DNA from 2 places in the Faecalibacillus sp. genome. Region 2 is predicted to be linked to the other one. Evidence: a T-box and tRNA genes for the amino acid it is inferred to sense, from the RefSeq annotation. Region 2 holds a T-box; the other holds one or more tRNA genes.
What was found. The T-box of region 2 lies ahead of ileS (isoleucine--tRNA ligase). A T-box ahead of a tRNA ligase gene usually reads a tRNA of that ligase, here a tRNA-Ile.
Positions count from the first base shown of each region.

Region 1: it has a tRNA-Ile gene. The T-box ahead of ileS (isoleucine--tRNA ligase) is inferred to sense a tRNA for this amino acid. The anticodon was not compared.

Region 1 is NZ_JBKYAR010000017.1:23,184-31,222, forward strand. Features, by position in the region: gene ACLVEP_RS07290 (GntR family transcriptional regulator) at 1-356, opposite strand, end outside; gene ACLVEP_RS07295 (hypothetical protein) at 404-565, shown strand; gene map (type I methionyl aminopeptidase) at 625-1,482, opposite strand; gene ACLVEP_RS07305 (NUDIX domain-containing protein) at 1,571-2,119, shown strand; gene ACLVEP_RS07310 (N-acetylmuramoyl-L-alanine amidase family protein) at 2,181-2,870, shown strand; tRNA gene ACLVEP_RS07315 (tRNA-Ile) at 2,987-3,063, shown strand; tRNA gene ACLVEP_RS07320 (tRNA-Ile) at 3,089-3,165, shown strand; tRNA gene ACLVEP_RS07325 (tRNA-Ala) at 3,205-3,280, shown strand; gene ACLVEP_RS07330 (PTS transporter subunit IIC) at 3,361-4,365, shown strand; gene ACLVEP_RS07335 (DEAD/DEAH box helicase) at 4,377-7,544, opposite strand; gene ACLVEP_RS07340 (IS1595 family transposase) at 7,741-8,039, shown strand, end outside.
Region 2 is NZ_JBKYAR010000035.1:15,134-23,172, reverse strand. Features, by position in the region: gene ACLVEP_RS10965 (cell division protein SepF) at 1-283, shown strand, start outside; gene ACLVEP_RS10960 (RNA-binding protein) at 313-1,071, shown strand; gene ACLVEP_RS10955 (DivIVA domain-containing protein) at 1,084-1,524, shown strand; T-box leader at 1,496-1,694, shown strand; gene ileS (isoleucine--tRNA ligase) at 1,734-4,472, shown strand; gene ACLVEP_RS10945 (DMT family transporter) at 4,585-5,469, shown strand; gene ACLVEP_RS10940 (D-alanyl-D-alanine carboxypeptidase family protein) at 5,462-6,745, shown strand; gene ACLVEP_RS10935 (Cof-type HAD-IIB family hydrolase) at 6,855-7,640, shown strand; gene ACLVEP_RS10930 (DeoR/GlpR family DNA-binding transcription regulator) at 7,642-8,039, shown strand, end outside.

The DNA of each region.
Region 1 (8,039 bases), on a different contig from region 2:
ACTGTTAGTATTTCTTTGATTTCTTCATAACTCACACCTGCTTGTTTTCCTTTTTGCAATGCTTTTTCTAGATAGGATTCAATTTCTTTTCTAGCTTCTTCTAAAAGTGTTTCTTGATTAACGGCTAAAACAAAAGTTCCTTTTCCGTGAATTGTTTTAGTAAGACCTTCAGTTTCTAAAAAATCATAGGCTTTTTTGACTGTGAGAGCACTTATTTTGAGTTCTTTAGATAGAGAACGAACAGAAGGTAAAGGATCATTTTCTTGTAAAGTGTGGTCATTGATTTGTTTTTTTATTTGATCGACAATTTGTTCATAAATAGGGATCATGGATGAGTGATTGATAATAATGCGCATATAATTCCTCCTTCATCTATAAACAGTATATAACAGTATAAAACAGTTTGTCAACATTTAGATTAGATATGAATTCTATTGATAAAGAATCTATCGAAATGTTTGAAAATAAAGAGTATGTTATGATTGTTATTGTGAGAAAGTTACAACAAGAGTATAAGATTCGTTTTAATGGAAATGGATATGGTATTGTCATGCATTATTTATGATTTAATGATTATTTAGTTATTGAAAATTTGACAAAATAAAAAGTCAGAAAATCTGACTCTTATTTTGAAATGATTTCTACACCATCTTCAGTAACAAGGAATGTATGTTCCCATTGTGCAGAAAGTTTTCCATCATCTGTGTAAACTGTCCAATCATCATTATAATTTAAATGAACATGTCTTGTTCCTTGATTAAGCATTGGTTCGATAGTAAAGACCATACCAGGGACAATTAAAACAGTATCTTCTTTTGTTTTAAAATGGAAGACATAAGGATCTTCGTGCATTGTCATTCCAATTCCATGTCCACAGAATTCTTCAACGACACTATAACCATTAATATGTGCATATCTTTGAATAGCTTTACCAATATCTCCAATATGACTTTTCCATGGTTTAATAGCTTTCATTCCTTCGTACATCGCTTCTTTTGTGATTTTAACAAGTTTTTTTGCTTCATCAGAAACATTTCCCATCATAAACATACGAGAAGCATCGGCATAGTAACCATTTAATTCACTTGTTGCATCGACGTTGATAATATCACCATCTTTTAAAATAACATTAGGAGAAGGAATTCCATGACATACAACATCATTAATAGATGTACAAATACTTTTAGGATAACCTTCATAGTTTAAGTCAGCAGAATGAGCGTTGTGTTCTTTTAAATATTCTCTTGTAAGAACATCGATATCTTCAGTTGACATTCCAATTTTTATATTTTTTTCAATATGATCCAATAAACCATTATTAACAATAGCTGCTTTTTTAATACCTTCTATTTGTTGTTGATTTTTAATCATTGATCTTGGAGGTGTCATGACCCCTCTTTTTTTGTAATAATTAATTTTTTTGTCAAATTCACGGTGACAGACTTCATAGTCTAAGCCACTTCCGCACCAACATTTATTCATTTATTCTACCTCTTTTCGTATCTATTTTAAACATCTCGTTTTATAATGTAAAGAAAGATGATAATATGATTTTAGTGGAGATGATAGAATGGAAATTTTAGATATATGCGATGAATTAGGAAATCCAACAGGAAAGACAATAGAAAGAGAAATAGCGCATCAAAAGGGAATTTTACATCGTACAGCACATGTTTGGATTTTAAGGAAAAAAGAGGATCGTATACAAATTCTTTTACAAAAAAGAAGTGATCAAAAGGATTCATTTCCTGGATGTTATGATATTTCAAGTGCTGGGCATATTCCGGCGGGAGATGGTTATTTAAAATCTGCAGTTAGAGAATTGAAAGAAGAATTAGGAATTGTTGTAAGTGAAAGTGAATTGATTGATTGTGGAAATAGAAGATTTCATTTTGAAGAAGTTTTTCATGGGCGATTATTTAAAGATAATCAAATAAGTAAAATATTTATTTTGTGGAAAGATTTAGAAGAAAAAGATTTTACTTTTGTAGATCATGAAGTAAGTGAAGTGAAATGGTTAGATTTTGAAACATGTTATCAAGCAGTTAAAGAAAATAAAATCAATCATTGTATCTATATTGAAGAATTAGAGATGATTCAAAAATATATAAATCAATAATAATAGAGGTATCATGAATCATGATATCTTTTTTTATATCATATAATACAACGGTGATGTTATGAAAAAGATAGTATTCATCTTGATTATAGTATGTATTTGGAGCTATGAAATACCTGTTTATGCAAGTGAAAAGCCATTAAAAGGCACTAAAGTTGTGATTGATGCAGGACATGGAGGGTTTGATAATGGGGCGATTGAATATGGTTATTTTGAAGATCGTCTTAATTTGGAGATATCTTTGAAATTAAAAAAGGAATTAGAAAGCTTTGGGGCAAAGGTATATTTAACAAGAGATGGAGATTATGATATGACGAAAAGAAATCATCATTATTCTAAACAAGATGATATGTATTTAAGAGTAAAAAAGATAGATAGTTTTAATGGTGATTATTTATTAAGTATACATCAAAATGCTTCAGGTAATAAAAGTGCTTGGGGCTCACAGGTTTTTTATTATTATAGAAGTGAACAAGGAAAAATACTTGCTGGGGATATTGATCAAAGTTTAAAGGAATTGACGCATAGTCGAAAGCCTATTAGTGGATGTGGTTTTAGAGTTTTAAGGGCAACAAAGACATTAGGGGTTTTAATTGAGTGTGGTTTTTTATCAAATTATAATGAATGTGGACAATTAAGAAGTAAAAATTATCAAAAAAAGTTATGTCAAAGAATAAGAAAAGGGGTAATTAAATATCATTTAAAGATAAAAGCTCAAAAAAAGAAAAAAATATCAAAAATTCTACAATAAAAAAACGTTGATTTTATCAATATAATTTTATTTCTTTAAAAAAATGTAAAAAAATATACGAAAAACCGTTGACGTAAGACTGTATGCATGTTATATTATATGGGCAGTTGATTGATGGGCCTGTAGCTCAGTTGGTTAGAGCGCACCCCTGATAAGGGTGAGGTCGATGGTTCAAATCCATTCAGGCCCACCATTAATTAATTGTTTTATATAGATGTGGGCCTGTAGCTCAGTTGGTTAGAGCGCACCCCTGATAAGGGTGAGGTCGATGGTTCAAATCCATTCAGGCCCACCATTTTAACAAATGAAATGGTGGAAAATTAAATATTAATTTGGGGCCATAGCTCAGCTGGGAGAGCACCTGCCTTGCACGCAGGGGGTCAGCGGTTCGATCCCGCTTGGCTCCACCAATAAATAAACTAACTGCTTCGGCAGTTTTTTTGTTAAAAAAGAATAAATATACTCTATAATCCAATTAAGGAGGTTAAAAATGGCACAAAGTAGAGGAAAGGGTAATTATATAATTAATACTTTTAATGGTATGGCCTATGGCTTTTTTGCGAGTTTGATTATTGGAACAATATTAAAACAATTAGGAACTTTAGTTCATATTGAACAATTGGTGACTTGGGGGACAATTGCAGGTTATCTCATGGGCCCTGCTATTGGAATAGGAATTGGCTATGCAATTGATGCTAAAGGTCTAAATTTGATTTCTGCGGTGATTGCAGGAGCAATAGGGGCTGGAACATTTAATAATGGAATTCAAGCAGGAAATCCGATTTCAGCTTATGTGGCTGTTTTAGCAGCTATTGAAGTGACAAGATTGATTCAAGGAAAAACACCGATTGATATTTTACTTGTTCCTTTTGTTTCTATATGTATGGCAGGTTTAGTCACACAATTTGTAGGTCCTTATTTAACACAAATGATTACTTGGATTGGTAGTGTTATTAATGAAGGTGTTTCTTTACAACCATTATTTATGTCAATTGTAGTAGGTGTTTTAATGGGAATGGCATTAACAGCCCCAATTTCATCAGCAGCTATTGGTATTATGTTAGGACTTGATGGCTTAGCAGCGGGTGCAGCACTTGCAGGATGTTGTGCACAAATGGTTGGTTTTGCAATGATGTCAATTGAAGATAATGATATTGGAGATGTTATTGCTATCGCTGTTGGAACAAGTATGTTACAGTTTAAAAATATTATTAGAAGACCTCTTATTTGGTTACCAACAATTTTAACAACGATCATTACAGCTCCAATTTCAACGGTTTTACTTCATATTCGTTGTAGTGCAATTGGTTCTGGAATGGGAACGGCAGGACTTGTAGGTTTACTGGATGCGATTCAAGTGATGGGTAATCAATATTGGGTACCACTTATTTTAATTGATGTGATTTTACCGGCTGTTTTAACGTTTGTTTTTTATAAAGGTTTTAGAAAATTAAATTACATAAGAAAAGGAGATTTAAAGATTGAACGTCTTTAATCTCCTTTTTCTTATTTAAATAAATCAATGATATCTGCAGTAGACATTTGTGTAATAGAACCATTATTGTTTTCAATAAACATATTCGATAAATCTTGTTTTTGTTCTTGAAGTTTTTGAATCTTTTCTTCAATTGAATTTTTCATAATCAATTTATAAACTTGAACATTATTTGTTTGTCCAATACGATAAGCTCTATCTGTTGCTTGATTTTGTGCAGACATATTCCACCATGGATCATAGTGAATAACGGTAGAAGCACTTGTTAAGTTAAGACCAGTACCACCAGCTTTTAAACTGATTAAAAAGACAGTTGTTTGATCGTTTTGGAAAGCATTAACAAGTTGATGTCTTTTGATTTTTGTTGTTGAACCAGTTAAAACATAATAAGAAATATCTTTTTTACGTAATTCAGCTTCAATTAAATCTAATGATTTAGTAAATGAAGAGAATAATAAAACTTTTTGATTATTTTCTTTAGCAGTTTCAATAATATCCATACATGCTTTAAGTTTAGAACTTGGTTCAATAATATCTTTATATAAAATACGTTGATCACAACATAATTGACGAAGTCTTGTCATCATTGCAAGAATTTGAATCTTATCAATATGGTTTACTTGAATAGCGCTTTGTAATTCACTATTAATTGTTGATAAGTTAGCAAGATATACTTTTTCTTCCTCTGGTGTAAAAGGAATAATAACGTTGTTTTCAATCTTATCTGGTAATTCTGTTAAAACATCTTTCTTTGTTCTTCTTAAAATGAATGGTTCAACTAATTGTTTAAGTTTTGCTTGTTTTTGTTGATCTTCATTTTTTATGATTGGTATTTCATATGTTTCTTTAAAATGATGATAATTATATAAATATTGTGGCATCAAGAAATCAAAGATTGACCATAATTCTGCTAAACTATTTTCAATTGGAGTACCAGTTAAAGCAAAACGATACTTACCATTAATTAATTTAACAGTTTGTGCATTTTTAGTGCTTTGGTTTTTGATATATTGAGCTTCATCTAAAATGAAATAATAGAATTGATAATCTTTATATAATTCATAATCTCTACGAATATAGTCATATGAAGTAATAACAACATCATAATCTGGAATACTTTCAATCAATTTCTTTCTTTGAGAAATATTTCCAGTAATACAAATTGTTCTTAATTTTTTAGAGAATTTATTAATTTCATCTTGCCAGTTATAAATCAAGGTTGCAGGTGCAACAACAAGACTGACATGATTTTCACCAATACTATCTTCAATCAATGTCATAACTTGTAATGTTTTACCAAGCCCCATATCATCAGCTAAAATACCACCAAAACCATATTCTGACATTGTTTTTAACCATTTAAATCCTTGAACTTGATAGTCCCTTAAAATATGAGAATAATTTTGAGGAACTTTAATTTCTTCAGGATCTTTTTCTTCAATGTGAGAAATTAAATCTTGGAAATGTTGATCTCTGTTGAATTGCAATGATGAACTGTTCATAAAGTTTTCTAAATAAAGTGAATGATATTTATCAACTTCTACTTCACCATCTTTTAAATCTTTATATTCAATATTTAAATCATTAAATAATAAGTCTAAATCTTTAATACTATCATCATCTAAATTAATAAATTCACCATTTTTTAAACGATGATAATTCTTCTTATGTTGATAAGCATATAAAATATCTTTAATTTCTTCTTTATCAACATTAATGCTATTAATATCGATTTTTAATAAATCGTTTTGTAAACGAACCCCAATATTTAACTTCATATTTTTAGGTTTATTCATTTGTTTAATTTCTTCACTAATATAAATTTCACAATCATTATTGAGTGAAGGTAAAATACGTGTAATAAAATCATAAATATCTTCTTCATTATAAAGATAATACATTTGAGTGATTTCGTCGTATTCTAAATATTTTTCTAATGTTTGAATAACACCATCTAATTTTAATGGAAGTACTAAATCTTTTGGATTTTCTAAGATCGTATTTCCTTGATCATCTCGATAATCTAAAGTAACAGATAATTCATTATTATTATTTAAATCAACATAAATTAATAAAGAAATATCCATTGGTAGATATTCATCAATATCATCTCCTGTAAATTCGACATAAGGAACAACAGAATCAATGATATACTTAGAAAAACGTGGTAATTCATTATTTGGAATTGTAAGTGAATTGTTTTCTAAATGAGTAAGCAAAGGTCTTAAAGCTTCACTGCATTCTTTTGAATATCTATTAAGTGTGTAATGATCAAAATAATAGATGTATTGATGACCAATGATTGTAATGCCTTCTGGTTCTTTATATTTAATAGTTGTATAATCTTCATCTTTTTGAATTTCTAAAATGAAATTTTGTAAATCAATAGTTGTAAAATTAATATTGATGTCTAAATTATCATAGTGTGTTAAAAAGAAATCATCGATATTATCAGAAGTAATTCTAATACTACGATCATCATCTTTAAAATGTGAATATTCTTTAATAAAACGAAGTTGTTTTAATGAAGAACTATCAAATACTTTAGAGTTATGATCAGTGACTAAAGCATTTCCATATTCAATAATTTCATTTGCTTTTACATTTTGAATAAAAGTATTTAAGTTTTTGATTGTATAACTACGATCGCTAGCAATCTTATAAGATAAACTTAAACGATTAAAAGTGCTTTTTACTTGAGGTATCAAGCGAACGTGTTGGTTAAGTTGTAATTGATGTAAGCGATGTTTGTTTTTGTATTGTTCAATAAGTGAAAAAGTAAGATTAGCTTGTTCCTTTAAATGAGCAGCTTCTTTTTTAGCTTGAAGTGCTTGTAATTGATCAGCATAATTTCCTTTTTGATTGAAAGAATATGGTAAATCACTTGATTCTAATCCATAAAATTTCAATAAAATTGCACCTATATGTCCACATGCCAATTCATTAGGCTTGCAATGACTACAATCACAGTTGAATTCCAGAATATGACCTCCAGTATCTACTTGAATTGTAGCAGTATCTATTTTACCGTTAACGTTTGTACTTCCAACGATTTGATAAATTTGACCATCTTTAATTACAGACATGTTGGATATTGTATTATGTTGAAATAAGTTATGAGCGACTTTCCAGTTGGGCTCATTAAAGTACTTATTAATTTCATCATCTTTAATATACATAAGTGTCCCTCCCATTTAGCTATTATAACATTATTTTTTTAAAATGATGAGATAGAGATAAGCTTTTTTTTAATTTTTCTTAATTAACCATCTGACACATCTTTTGATTTAACTCCGTTATTCTCACTTTAAACCGAGGAGTATAATCTATCACTTCTTTAAAATATTATATACTTTTCTTAAAGAGGTGGATACTATGGCTAAAAATCAAAAACCAAAAAAGGATTCTTTAATTACTTTAACTAGAAAATATGCAAATAATCATGATGAATGTGTAAAATTCTTTTTTAAAATGAAATGGCCTGTTGGCTTTTACTGTGAAAAATGTGGATGTACACATTACTATTCCATTAAAAGAGGTGATGTCTTTCAATGTAAAGAATGTGGTCATCAACATTACTTACTTTCTAATACTATATTTCAAGATAATAAGCTAGATCTTTATAAATTGATTTTAGGAATGTATCTCTTTTTTACGGCAAATAAAGGTTTGTC
Region 2 (8,039 bases):
ATTAAATATGAATAAAGATAGTCATTTAGTTTTATTTGAACCACGTTCATTTGGAGAAACTCAAGATATTGCAAATTATTTAAAAACAAAGAAAGCGACAGTTGTTAATTTACATCGTTTACAAAAAGATCAAGCAAAACGTGTTGTTGATTTTTTAAGTGGTGTTATTTACGCTATTGAAGGTGATATTCAAAGAATTGGACCAAAAATTTTCTTATGTACACCTCGTAATATTTCTGTTGCTGGAACAATTGATTTAGATGAAGATGAACAAGAAGATTAAAAAGTATGGTTTCCATACTTTTTTAAGTTATGTTAGAACATTTTAAGGGAGAAGAAGTCTTTGTAAAAAAGGTACTTGATTATTTAGATCAAGTACAATATAAACAAAGACTTATTTTAACTCAATTTTTAGATCCATATCATCAATCAATTGTTAAAAGTGTTATTGGACATCAAGAAGAAGTTCAAATTTTAGAAAATGGTGGTTTTATTCATAGTGAAAGTCAAAGAATGATTATTGCTCCTTATTTTTATGAGATAGAAAAAGATGATTTTGAAATTGTTGTTTGTAAAATTGTTTATGCAAAGAATTTTGAAAAATTAACACATCGAGATATTTTAGGTGCTTTAATGTCTTTAGGAATCAAAAGAGAATTGTTTGGAGATATTGTAGAAAAAGATAAAGACTTTTATTTAGCTGTAGATCGACATATTTATGAATATTTAAAAGATCATTTATCAATGATTAAAAGAAGTAAAGTAAAGTTTGTAGAGTGTCATGAAGAAATCGAAGTTAAAAATGATTATTTAGTAAAATCATTTATTGTTTCATCATTTCGCTTAGATAAAATTATTTCTTCTTTTTATAAAATATCAAGACAAAAAGCAGCTGAATTTATCCGTGCTGGTCATGTAAAAGTTAATCATAAACCGGTTGAACAAATAAATTATTTATGTAATAATAAAGACATAATATCATTCAAAAAGCATGGTAGAGTGATGTTTGTTGATTGTAAGAAGCAAACACGTTCTGATAATTATGTGGTTGAAGGATATTTTTATAAGTAGGGAGTGAACATGATGTCGATAAAAAAGCAATTATTTGGTTATAATAAGTCACAAGTTGATGAGTTAATCAATAGAAAAGATAATGAAATAAAGCAGTTGAATGATCAAATGAAAAAACTACAAGAGGATTATCAACAATTAGAGCATCAAAAATCATTATTACAACATCGTGTGAACATCCAAGAACAAACAAATGAAGAAATTGCACGTCTTGCATTAAAAGAAGCAAGCGAACTTATTGACAAAGCGAAAAAGAATGCTAATATGATACTGAGCGAATCGCTGGAGTATGTTCGTTCGTTATCTGGTGAGATGAGCGACTTTAAAGCGCAAGCTGTTAAATTTAGAGCTTCGGTAGAAAAAATGTCAAAAGATATCCTTGAGTCTATTGATCAATCTGAAGTTTACAATTTAATTAATGAAGATAAATACGATGAAGGAGACAGTTTATAATTAGAGTTTTAAGAGAGCTGATGGTTGGTGTAAATCAGTAACAAAGATTATAATGTATCACTCTGGAGTAGCCCTTTGAATTGAGTAGAAGGTGACGTTAATCGCGTTAAGATTTCAAGAGCGTATGAAAATACGAATTAAGGTGGTACCGCGATCACATCGTCCTTAGGATGATGTGTTTTTTTATTTTTAAAGAGAGGAAAGAAAAAATGAATTACAAAGACACATTATTAATGCCAAAAACTGACTTTGAAATGCGTGGAAACTTACCAAAAAAAGAACCTAAGTATGTAGAACGTTGGCAAGAAAACGACATGTATAACAAAGTTATCCAACAAAACGAAGGAAAAGACAGCTTTGTCTTCCATGATGGTCCTCCATATGCTAATGGAAATATGCACATGGGACATATGTTAAACAAAGTAATCAAAGACGTTATTTGTCGTTATAAAAATATGAATGGTTTCTATACACCATATATTCCTGGATGGGATACTCATGGTTTACCAATTGAAAATGCTATTCAAAAATTAGGTGTTAATCGTAAAGAAATGCCTACAGCTAAATTTAGAGAAAAATGTGATGCTTATGCTCATGAACAAGTTAATAAACAAATGTCACAACTTATTCGTATGGGAACATTTGCAGATTATAAACATCCATATTTAACATTACAACATGAATTTGAAGCAAGACAAATTGAAGTTTTTGCTAAAATGGCAATGGATGGATTAATCTTCAAAGGATTAAAACCAGTATATTGGTCACCATCAAGTGAATCAGCATTAGCTGAAGCAGAAGTTGAATATCATGATATCAAATCACCAACTATCTTTGTTAAATTCCAAGTTAAAGATGGTAAAGGAATTTTAGATAATGATGTTAATTTCGTTATTTGGACAACTACACCTTGGACAATTCCAGCTAACTTAGCAATCTGTTTAAATGCATCTTATAATTATGCATTAGTAGAAACAGAAAAAGGAAAATTAATTGTTTTAGATACTTTAGTTGATGAATTAATGGCTAAATTTGAAATTACTGATTATAAAGTTGTTAATCATTATAAAGGATCTGAATTAGAATATATCACATGTCAACATCCATTATATGACAGAGAATCATTAGTCATCTTAGGAGATCACGTCACTGCTGATTCTGGTACTGGATGCGTTCATACAGCACCTGGATTTGGGGCTGACGACTTCTTTGTTGGTCAAAAATACAATTTACCAGCTTACTGTAATGTTGATGAACATGGTTGCATGATGGAAGACTGTGGTGAATGGTTAGCTGGTCAATATGTTGATGATGCTAATAAAACAGTAACTATGAAATTAGATGAAATCGGTGCTTTATTAAAACTTGAATTCATTACACATAGTTACCCACATGATTGGCGTACTAAAAAACCTATTATCTTTAGAGCAACTGATCAATGGTTCTGTTCATTAGATAAAATCAGAGATAAATTATTAAGTGAAATTGATAATATTAACTGGTTAAATGAATGGGGTCATATTAGAATCTATAATATGATTAGAGATCGTGGAGACTGGTGTATTTCACGTCAACGTACTTGGGGTGTACCAATTCCTATTTTCTATTGTGAAGATGGAACACCAATTATTGAACAAGAAGTATTTGATCATATTTCTGAATTATTTAGAGAACATGGTTCAAATGTTTGGTTTGAAAGAGATGAAAAAGATTTATTACCTGAAGGATATACAAATGAACATTCACCAAATGGTATCTTCAAAAAAGAAAAAGATATCATGGATGTATGGTTTGACTCAGGAAGTTCACATACAGGTGTCATGGTAGAAAGAGGATTTAATTATCCTGTAGATCTTTACTTTGAAGGTAGTGACCAATATCGTGGATGGTTCAACTCATCATTAATTATCGGTGTTGCTGCTCATGGTAAAGCTCCTTATAAAACTGTCTTATCACATGGTTTCGTATTAGATGGTAAAGGAAATAAAATGTCTAAATCTTTAGGAAATACAGTAGATCCTATTAAACTTGTTAACCAATATGGAGCAGATATCGTAAGATTATGGGCTACTTCTGTTGCTTATCAACAAGATGTTCGTATTTCTGATGAAATCATGAAACAAGTTGCTGAAGGATATCGTAAAATCCGTAATACAATGAGATTCGTTTTAGGTAACTTAAATGACTTTAAAGAAAGTGATTTAGTAGAAATTAAAGATTTACCTGGTGTTGATCAATACATGTTAGCTAAATTAAATGAATTAATGAAAGCTTATGATGAAGCTTATGCAAATTATGATTTTGCAACAGCCAACCAAGAAATCTTAAATTACTTTACAAATACATTAAGTTCATTCTATATGGATTTCACAAAAGATATCTTATATATTGAAGCTGCAAATTCTCCTCGTAGAAGACAAGTTCAAACTGTTTTATATCATCATGCTAAAACAATGATGAAATTATTATCAACAGTTCTTGTATTTACAGCTGAAGAATTACATGATCATTTCTATTGTGATGAAACAAAAGCAGAATCTATTTTCTTAGAACCTAAATATGAATTATTTGATATTGAAAACGAAGAAGAAGTTTTAGCTTATTTCTCTAAATTCATGGAAGTAAGAAAAGATGTTTTAAAATCTATGGAAGGTTTAAGAAATGAAAAATTAATTAAATCTAATATGGAAACAAAAGTAACATTATCTTTAAAAGATGAATATAAAGATATTGCTAACTTAAAAGATGATTTAAAACAATTATTCATTGTTGCTAAAGTTGAATTAGTTGATGATACAACTTTAGAAGAATATGAAACAAGCTACATTAAAGTAGAAAAATTCAACGGTGTACAATGTCCAAGATGTTGGAACTATTTTGATGAAGATGAAATGAATGGTGAATTATGCTCACGTTGTGCAAGCGTAGCTCACCGTGTAGCTGAATAATAGCTAACAGGATGTATCGAAAGGTACATCCTTTTCTTTTTAAAAAACAATTTTGTAATGAAAAATGAAGCGAACTGTGTTATTATTTACGAGATTGTAGGTGAGAGAGTATATGAAAAAAGAAACAATGGGTAAATGTATGTTATTAATGGCAGCACTTATTTGGGGAAGTTCTTTCATTGTTATGAAAAATGCTGTGGATTTTATTTCGCCATTTACTTTGTTATGCATCCGTTTTGTACTTAGTACTATTTTTATTACATGTTTGTTTTTTAATAAAATAAAAGAAATAAAAAAACAAGATTTAATAGGTGGTTTTTTAGCTGGACTTGCGTTGTTTAGTGCATTTTCAATTCAAACATTCGGTTTACAACTCACAACACCAGGTAAAAATGCTTTTTTAACGGCTGTTTATTGTACTATTGTTCCTTTATTAAGTTGGCTCTATTTTAAAAAGAGTCCAGATTGCTCACAAATATTTGCAGCTATTCTTTGTTTTATTGGAGTTGGTTTTGTTTCTTTAGATAGTTCTTTAAAAATCAATTTAGGAGATATTTATACATTAATAGGAGGTTTTTTATATGCTGTTCATATTATTGTGTGTGAAAAAGCAATGAAAAACACCTCTCCAATAATTATTACAGCTTTACAATTTGCATTTGCCGCTATTTTTTCATTTGTAGCAGCTTATTTATTTGAAGATGTTTCTATTATTTTCCATATTGACCAAAGTATTTATCTTCAAATTTTATACCTTGCTTTTTTTGCAACAACATTATGTTATTTATTTCAAAATGTTGGACAAAAATTTGTTAATGAAAATATTGCAGCATTATTATTAAGTTTAGAATCTGTATTTGGGGTTTTCTTTTCTATTTTATTTGGTCAAGAAATGATGACACTTCAAATTGCTTTAGGATTTTTAATTATATTTATTTCTGTATTGATTTCAGAAACAAAATTATCTTTTTTACATAGGGAGGAAAACAATGATTAAAAAATTACTCACAATCACTTTATCATTTATAATGATTTTTACATCTATAGGATCAGTCTTTGCTGAAGGCAATACAAATCAAAATGAAGTTAATATTGCTGGTCAATATGCTATTGTTATTGATAAAGATACTGGACAAATTTTATACAATAAAAGTGCACATGATAAAATGTATCCAGCAAGTATTACAAAAATTTTAACATGTATTGTTGCAATCGAAATGATCGATGATTTAGATAAAACTGAAACAATTACTCAAAGTGATATTGATACTGTATGGGAAACAGGAGCTACAGCTGCTAATTTTACAGTTGGGGAAGTTGTGACATATAGAGATATGTTAATGGGAGCAATGTTACCTTCAGGAGCAGATGCTTGTCGTGCACTTGCTAATAATACCTGTGGAAATCAAGAAAAATTTGTTAAAAAAATGAATCAACTAGTTAAAAAATTGGGATTAAAAGATTCTCATTTCGTTAATACAACAGGAATTCATGATGATGACCATTACACAACTGCTTATGATATGGCTAAGATAACACAATATGCTTTAAAAAATAAAAAATTTGTCGAAGTATTTAATAGATATCAATATACTTCAAGTGATGGTTTACATCAATGGGTTAAAAAAGTTATTTATAGTAGTAAAAGAGATCATATTGATACATCTATGATAGAAGGATGTAAAAGTGGTTATACAAGTAAAGCGCAAAGTACTTTATCTAGTTTGTTAAACATTAATAATCACCATTATATTAGTGTTGTTGGTTTTTCAAAAAATAGTGAGGGTTATAATCATTGTACTGTCAATGATACACTTACTTTAGGACATTATATTGCTGCAAACTATGCAGTAACAGATGTTCTAAAAAAAGGAACAAAGATGAATACGGTAGAAATCAAAAAAGGACAAACTGGTAAAGTAGATGTTATTACTGAAAAAAAAGTAGAGGCGGTATTACCTAAAAATTATAATCCCGCAGATTTACAATATAAATTTCATTTAAAAAATCTTACAGCTCCAGTTAAGAAAAATCAAAATGCTGGAACAATGGATGTTCTTTATAAAAAAACAAAATTAGAGACAGTTTCGTTAGTTACTGATCAAGCAGTCAATGAAAGTCGTTTCGTTGTAACAATGAGAAAAATTGAAAATGCTGTTTTACCATGTATAGAGTTTCTTGTTGTTGGTATTATTGTTTTATTGTTAGTAAGAAAAATCATGATTAAACGTAGACGAAAAAAAAGACGTCAACAAAGATATAGAAGAAAGTAGGGGAACCTACTTTTTTTACTTATAAATGCTTATTTACATTAAGTGTTTATAAGTTTGTATGTTGACAATTACTTAATAATACGTATAATATAAGTGAGAGGTGAGAAATATGACTTATAAATGCGTATTTAGTGATATTGATGGTACACTATTAAATTCAAAACATCAAATAAGTGAAAAAACTAAAAATAAAGTACAAGAATTATATTCGAATCATATTCCTTTTGTGCTTGTATCAGCAAGGATGCCTAAAGGAATGCATTATTTTTTAGATGAATTACAAATAAAAGCTCCTATGGTAAGCTATAGTGGTGGATTGATTTTAGATGAAAATCAAGAAGTGATTTATTCAAAAGGATTTTCGGTAGAAATGGCAAAACGTCTTTTTGAATATATTAAATACTACTATCAAATACCAGTGAGTTTTTATGTAGAAGATAAATGGATGGTTGATGAAGTAGATGAAGGTATTGAAGAAGAAAGTCGTATTACTGGTTTAAAACCTGAAAAATTAGATTTAAATGGAGTTAAAAAGGTTCATAAATTATTAGTGATAGCTGATGCTATGATTATTGATCGTTTGGAAATGAGTTTAAAGGAAAAATTTAGTGGTTTAAAGATTTATAAATCTAAAGCAACTTATTTAGAAATTATGGATGAATCTGTATCAAAATCAAGTGCAATTCAATTTTTATGTGATAAAATGAAAATAGGTCTTCATCAAACCGTTTCTTTTGGAGATAATTATAATGATTTGGATATGCTTCTTTTAACTGGAAAAGGCTTTGCAATGGCTAATGGGGCTCAAGGTGTTTTAGAAAGTATTCCAACACATACTCTTTCTAATGATGAAGATGGAATTGTTTATGCATTAGATTATTTAGTAGGTGAATAAGGTGTATCAAGAAGAAAGAATTTATAAAATTTTAGAAATATTAAAAGATAAAAAGACAATGACGAATCAAGAAATTATGGATCAATTTCATGTTTCTAGAGATACAGCAAGAAGAGATATTGTTCGTCTTGTAAATGAAAATTTAGCAATAAGGACACATGGTGGTATTACTTTAAATAATGTACATCAAATAGGAAGTTATCAAATAAGAAAGCAAGAAAATGAAGAAATAAAAAATGAAATTGGTAAAACTGCTGTTTCTTTGATTAAAAATAACAAAGTGATTTTTTTTGATACTTCAACAACAGTTGCAGCTTTGTGTCAATATGTAGATGATACTATAGAAGCGTATAGCCATTCTTTAGATAATATTGAAGTGTTATCTCAACATTGTTTATG